DNA from 2 places in the Mesorhizobium sp. M0016 genome. Region 1 is predicted to be linked to the other one. Evidence: riboswitches for the same ligand, from Rfam matches in the RefSeq annotation. Region 1 holds a riboswitch; the other holds the start of a gene.
The links. Region 1 has a riboswitch for cobalamin ahead of NKJ88_RS22205 (CbtB domain-containing protein). Riboswitches for the same ligand answer to the same signal wherever they lie in the genome.
Positions count from the first base shown of each region.

Region 1 (3,393 bases):
GGGCAAGATCGGCCTCGCGGCAGACGAGCAGCCAGCTTTTGTACCAGATGGCCTCGAGATCGCGCTGGTAAGCCTCGCTATCCCAATAGGCCGATGACGGTAGCGTCGGTTCGGCCCGGCTCAGGCCGTTATAGGGGTCGCGCTCGCTCGGGTTGGGATGCATGGCTGGCTTCCTATGAAGCGTCAGCCGACACCCCGGCAAATCGTTTGTCAATCAGAGTGCCGCATTGCCGGTTGCAGGCGCGGCGCATAATCATGTCGTGGACATGGGACATTCGGAATTGGGGGGATTCGGACGTGGCCGCACGACAGATGTCGCTTACGCCGGAGCTGGTCGCGCGCTGCTGGCGCGAGATCAGGGACCCCGGGCCTGATCCGGACGCGATGCATCTCGATGAAGCCGACTATGACGCGCTTCTGGATGAATTGCAGGTCGAACTTCCGGATAGCGAACCGCTATGGCTGTTCGGCTATGGATCGCTGATCTGGAAACCGGAAATAGATTATGTCGAGGACCGCGTTGCGCTGGCGCGCGGCTGGCATCGGTCCTTTTGCATGAACATGACGCGCTGGCGCGGCACCAAGGTCAGCCCCGGCCTGATGATGGCGCTGGACCGTGGCGGACAATGCAAGGGCGTCGCCTTTCGGCTGACCGACAATAACCGGCGCGAGCAGTTGGGCCGGCTTTTCCGGCGCGAAGTCACGCTGAAGCCGACAAGCTACCGGCCGCGCATGCTGAAGCTTGCAAGCGAGGCCGGACCGCTCAGGGCATTGGCCTTCGTGATCAACCGCAACGGCCTGACCTATTCCGGCCCGCTCGACGAAGGCAAGATCGTCGAAAGGCTGGCCACGTCCTGCGGGCACTGGGGATCGGGCGCCGACTATCTCTACAACACGGTGAAAAACCTTGAAGAGCGCGGCATTCACGATCGCCATCTGTGGCGGCTGCAGCGGCTGGTTGCCGAGCGGATCACCGCGTTGAACCCGTAACGCCGCATGGCGCATTCGCGCTGTTGGCCGGCGGAATTTGGTTTGCCGGATGCGGCCGTTTCAGCCTATAGTCATGCATGTCGTCGGTTCCGTTAGGGACCAAGAGGGAATGCGGTGAGGGCTGACTTTGTTGCCCAATGCCGTGGCTGCCCCCGCAACTGTGTGCGGTAGTCCTCTCCAAGCCACTGAGGATTTTTCCTCGGGAAGGTGGGGAAGGGCGCTGATCCGCGAGCCAGGAGACCTGCCGGCGACAGGGAACTGACTTCGATGCCCTCGGGTGGAGGGCGAAAGGACAAGATATGAATACCGCTTCCGTCTCCCTCGGCGCATCCGTCTCCTCGCAGTCGCGCTTCATGCAGCTCGTGCTTAGCGCGTTTCTGGGCATTTTCGTCGTCGGCGTTGTCGGTTTCTCGCATATCGATGCGGTCCACAATGCGGCGCACGACTATCGCCATTCGATGGCGTTTCCCTGCCACTGACGAGGATCTGACATCATGAACCTGTTTCGCAACGTCGTGTTCATCGCGGCGATCGCAGGGCTCGTGGCGGGTGTCGCTCTCGCCTGCATGCAGGCCTACGCCACCGTGCCGCTGATCCTCAAGGCGGAGGTCTACGAAAAGGCTGGTGGCGGCCATGAGCATCAGCATGCCGCGGCGCCCGCCGCCAACGCTGCGGACACCGATGCCATGAGCACCGCCGCGCCGGCGGAAAATGCGGTGAGCAGCGCAGCACCGGCTGAAGCAGCCGCGCCGGCGGAGGACGAAGGCTGGGCGCCGGCCGACGGCTTCGAGCGTTTCGCCTTCAGTGTCGTCGCCAATATCGTCACCGGCATCGGCTTCGCGCTGGTCCTGGTGGCGGTTTCCGAGTTCGCCGGCGGCATCGGCAGCTGGCGCCAGGGCGTGTTCTGGGGCTTGGCCGGCTTTGCCGTGTTCACGCTGGCGCCGGGCCTCGGCCTGCCGCCGGAACTGCCGGCAATGCCGGCGGCCGATCTCATGCAGCGCCAGATCTGGTGGTGGGCAACGGTGATGACAACGGCGATCGGTCTTGCCCTTATCACCTTCCGCACGTCGGCGCCCCTGACCGTGCTCGCCGTCGTCCTGATCGTCGCCCCGCATATTGTCGGCGCGCCGCAGCCTGACAGTTTCGTAACGCCGATCCCGGAGGGCCTGCATCATCAGTTCGTGGTGGCGGTGACGCTGACCAATCTGGTGTTCTGGCTGGTGCTCGGCGCAGTTGTCGGTGTAGTGCGCGCGCGCTTCGCCGGCACCGCGACCAGCCTGCGCGACAGCTTTGCCTGATCGGAGTTTGACCTTCATCATCGGCGGTGCGCGCTCCGGCAAGAGCGCGCATGCCGAAACTTTGGCGACGGCGTTGCTGCCGCCATGGGCTTATATCGCCACCGCGCTAGCCTATGACGGCGAAATGCGCGAGCGCATCGCGCAGCACCGCTCGCGCCGTGGCGAGGGGTGGGCGACCATCGACGCCCCGCTTGATCTTGCCGGTGCGCTCGAGGCATTGCCGGACAACCAGCCGGTGCTTGTCGACTGCCTGACGCTGTGGCTGACCAATCATATGCTGGCCGATCATGATCTGGAGGGGGAGTGCCGGCGGCTGGCCGATGTGCTTTCGCGGCCGCGCGGACCGTGGTTCGTGGTCTCCAACGAAGTCGGACAAGGCATCGTGCCCGACAATGCGCTGGCACGCCGGTTCCGCGATGCCGCCGGCCGGCTCAACCAGCAGATCGCGGTCGTAGCTGATATGGTGCTTCTGATGGTGGCGGGGCTGCCGCTCAAGGTGAAATGAGATGACCGATATCGACACAAAAGACGAAGAGCGCCATCGCGCCAAGATGGCCAAGCGCAAGGCGGTGCAGGACGCCGAGGTCGCGGAAAAGACGGTCGAGAAGGGGCTGCTGATCGTCAACACCGGACCCGGCAAGGGCAAGACCACGGCTGCCTTCGGGCTGGCGCTGCGCATGCTCGGCTATGGCAAGCGCGTCGGAATCGTCCAGTTCATCAAGGGCAAATGGCACACCGGCGAGAAGGATGCCTTCGCGGCGTTTGGCGACCGCGTCGTCTGGCACACGATGGGCGAGGGTTTCACCTGGGAGACGCAGGATCTGAAGCGCGACATTAAGGCGGCCGAAGCCGCCTGGGCCAAGGCGCTGGAACTGATCGCCGATCCCTCGATCAGCCTCGTCGTGCTGGACGAACTGAACATCGCGCTGCGTTACGACTATCTCGATCTCTACAGAGTGGTGGCGGCGCTGAAAGCGCGGCGCGAAGGTCTGCATGTCGTCGTCACCGGCCGCAACGCCAAGCCGGCGCTGGTCGAGGCGGCGGATCTGGTGACGGAGATGGGCGTGACGAAGCATCATTTTTCGGCCGGCGTGAAGGCGCAGCA
Region 1 is NZ_JAMYVM010000017.1:199-3,591, reverse strand. Features, by position in the region: gene NKJ88_RS22215 (aromatic ring-hydroxylating oxygenase subunit alpha) at 1-163, opposite strand, end outside; gene NKJ88_RS22210 (gamma-glutamylcyclotransferase) at 298-990, shown strand; cobalamin riboswitch at 1,058-1,253, shown strand; gene NKJ88_RS22205 (CbtB domain-containing protein) at 1,290-1,469, shown strand; gene NKJ88_RS22200 (CbtA family protein) at 1,485-2,288, shown strand; gene cobU (bifunctional adenosylcobinamide kinase/adenosylcobinamide-phosphate guanylyltransferase) at 2,281-2,793, shown strand; gene cobO (cob(I)yrinic acid a,c-diamide adenosyltransferase) at 2,795-3,393, shown strand, end outside.

Region 2 (3,393 bases), on a different contig from region 1:
CGCCGATGGGCACTCCTTCTCGCTCAAGCCGGTGGAAGTGAAGGCGGCTTGAGATAGCTGCGTCGTACAGGCATGAAAAAAGAGCGGCGGGCCAGGCCCGCCGCTCTTTTTTAAGCTTCGGCTGTTAGTTGTTGCCGAACCGATCCCTGTCGCTGCTCTGAGGAACGAACTTCTGTTGGTCGTTCGACGAGTTCAGCAGCTTGTAGACCGCCGAGTTGGTGCCGGTCGACGAAGTGCGGGTGGTGTCGACGGCAGCGGCCGGCTGGTTGGCGCCATTGGAGCCATAATTGTCGCTGCCGGCAAAGGCAGCGCTCGAAACAGCCAGAACGGCTGCGGTGGCAAGAACAATCTTCTTCATTTTAGTCTCCTGAATTTTTCTGATGCCGCCAGCTGCAGCGGATAAGCCCGCCACGTGCTGGAAACCGGCTTTTAGCGGCCGAAAAGGTTACGGTCGGCACCGTGGGCAGGCGCCTGCTCGGCTGGAGCCGACTTCTCAACCGAAGCCGTATGGCCACTATCGGTCGACGTAATCGCAGGCTGGTTGGCGCCGTTCGAACCGTAGTTGTCGCTGCCGGCGAAAGCGCTGCCGGAGATGGCCAAAACGGCGGCGGCAGCAAGGATGATCTTTTTCATTTCAAATACTCCTGAATTTTTTGGGATCCCGAGAGCGACGGGTTAGCCGCCCTTCTTTGGTCGGGATCAGCGATTGCCGTAGAGGTCGCGGTCGGCGCCCTGAACGACAGGCTGCTTGTCAGCGTGCGCCGGCTTCTGAATGGAAGCCGTATACGAGCTGTCGACCGAGACGGCTGGCTGGTTCGCACCATTGGAAGCGTAATTGTCGCTACCGGCGAAGGCGCTGCCGGTGATCGCCAAAACGGCTGCGGCAGTGAGGATGATCTTTTTCATTTTTAGTACTCCAGTTTGTCTGTCCGTCTAGCGGCGTGTCTTGGGAGGAATTCGCGTCGTTCGGACAGCCCCGATGTGGGAAAGCCATAGGCTGGTTTCCAATCACGAAGTTGTTCCGTGTGGACCACGGTCCTGCACCTTGAAATTGTGCCAGGAAGTTCCTCTATGGTCATTTATCGCATTGTTTTCAGTTGCTTATGTCGAACCGAGTGGTTCGCTCCGGTGTCGGTTTCCGGGCCGTCGTTCACACCGTCCTGCACGCATTGTCAACAGAAACGAACCGTTCGGTTCGATTAGAGATTGCTAATAGTAACTTTTCGATACCGTTGAGCCCTTTTTGCCCCCGATCGGAACTGGATCCGCAGCGATTCGAAACGGCGATGATGGCGTCGCAAGAAACGTCTCAGCTCTTTGACCGGCGGCGGGGGGCGTATGCCGCGCGTGTCGCGCCGCATGGATATGATGTCGCTTTCATGCCGACGTCGCGATCGCTGCCGTGATTAGATGATGGCATCTCAGGTGCCGCTTCGTGACGACGCAGCGGAGAATTGGGAAGCCGGTCAGAATCCGGCGCTGCCCCCGCAACGGTGGTGGAGTTGAAGTCGCAACGGGAGACCACTGGGCAAGAGCCTGGGAAGGTGTCGCGATGGTCCGCAAGGACAACTCCAGAGCCCGGAAACCAGCCCGAGATGCATAGACTCGACTGATCGCGGTGGGCGGTCAAGAGGTGGATAGTGCATGTCCGGCGCCGCGCCGGCCTGCGTCCGATCCTTCCTCCATCACCACCAAGTTCAGTCCTTAACCCACGAGGACAGAACTATGGATACGCGCAACGACATGCTGAGGCTCCTGAACGGCCGCAAGCAAGGCTTTTCGCTGGAACAGCCCTTCTACACCGACCCGGACTATTTCAAGCTCGACATGGAGCTTATCTGGTATCGCGACTGGCTGTTCATCGGCCATGATTGCGAACTGCCGAAGCCCGGCAGCTATATCACCGTGCAGATCGGCGATTATCCGGTGGTGCTGGTCCGCGACCAGAAGGGCAACATCAACGCCTTTCACAATTCCTGCCGCCATCGCGGCAGCCGTGTCTGCAACACTGAGAAGGGCATGGCGGCAAAGCTTGTCTGCCCCTATCACCAGTGGACCTACGAGCTTGACGGCCGGCTGCTGTTTGCCCGCCAGATGGCCGACGGTTTCGACAAGAGCCAGTTCGGCCTGAAGCCCGTCGCCTGCGAGAGCGTCGGCGGCTATATCTTCATCTGCCTGGCAAAAGAACCTGCCGACTTTGCGCCGATGCGCGCCATGATAGAGCCCTACCTCAAGCCGCACGGGCTGAATGAAGCCAAGGTCGCCTTCGAGAGCACCATCATCGAGAAGGGCAACTGGAAGCTGGTCTGGGAAAACAACCGCGAATGCTATCACTGCGCCGGCAATCATCCAGAGCTGTGCAAGACATTCCCCGAAGCGCCGACGGTGACCGGCGTGCAGGGCGCCGACAGCGATCCGGAGATGCTGGCGCACTGGGCGAAATGCGAGGCGGCGGGCCTGCCGAGCAAGTTCCGCATCGATCCGGCCGGGCAATACCGCGCCACCCGCGCGCCGCTGCTGCGCGATGCCGTCAGCTACACGATGTCGGGAAAGCGCGCGGTGACGAAGAACCTGTCCGACACTGTTGCCGCCGACCGCATCGGCACCTTGATGCACTACCACTATCCGACGACTTGGAACCACATCCTGATCGACCATGCGGTCACCTTCCGGGTGCTGCCGATCAGCGCCACGCAAACCGCGGTGACGACCAAGTGGCTGGTGCACAAGGATGCGGTCGAGGGCGTCGACTACAACCTTGAGGAGCTCACCCATGTCTGGACCGAGACCAACGACCAGGACCGCCGCATCGTCGAGGAAAACGCCTTCGGCATCCTGTCGCCGGCCTATGAGCCCGGCCCCTATTCGGAGCTGCATGAGGGCGGCGTGATCCAGTTCGTCGAATGGTACGCGGCCTTCATCGGCCCGCGCCTTGCCGAAGGCGGCCGGCCGGCGCTGCGCAGCGTCGCGTGAACTGGAGCAGGCGAAGAGGGACCAGAGGATGAATGCGATGACGGATCTTGGGCTCTATCGCCATCTCGACCAGATGGCGCCGTGGAACGATAGGCTGCAGGTGCTGGAAGTGATCGGCGTCAGCGACGAGGCGCCCGACGTCAAGACCTTCACCTTCCGCTCCGACAACCAGACCTGGTTCCGCTACAAGCCGGGCCAGTTCCTGACGCTGGAACTGCCGACACCGGACGGGCCACTGATGCGCACCTATACGCTGTCGTCGTCGCCATCGCGGCCGTTTTCGATCGCGGTGACGGTCAAGGCGCAGGCCGGCAGCATCGGCACGCGCTGGATGTTCGACCATCTGGTGCCCGGTTCGCATGTCAAGGCCTACGGACCGGCCGGCGACTTCTCGTTGCACAGCCACCCGGCGGCCAAATA
Region 2 is NZ_JAMYVM010000014.1:29,509-32,901, forward strand. Features, by position in the region: gene NKJ88_RS20090 (ABC transporter ATP-binding protein) at 1-52, shown strand, start outside; gene NKJ88_RS20095 (DUF680 domain-containing protein) at 125-358, opposite strand; gene NKJ88_RS20100 (DUF680 domain-containing protein) at 430-633, opposite strand; gene NKJ88_RS20105 (DUF680 domain-containing protein) at 700-906, opposite strand; cobalamin riboswitch at 1,407-1,608, shown strand; gene NKJ88_RS20110 (aromatic ring-hydroxylating oxygenase subunit alpha) at 1,726-2,973, shown strand; gene NKJ88_RS20115 (FAD-binding oxidoreductase) at 3,011-3,393, shown strand, end outside.
Region 2: linked by a shared signal. The riboswitch ahead of NKJ88_RS20110 (aromatic ring-hydroxylating oxygenase subunit alpha) and the one ahead of NKJ88_RS22205 (CbtB domain-containing protein) in region 1 are both predicted to bind cobalamin.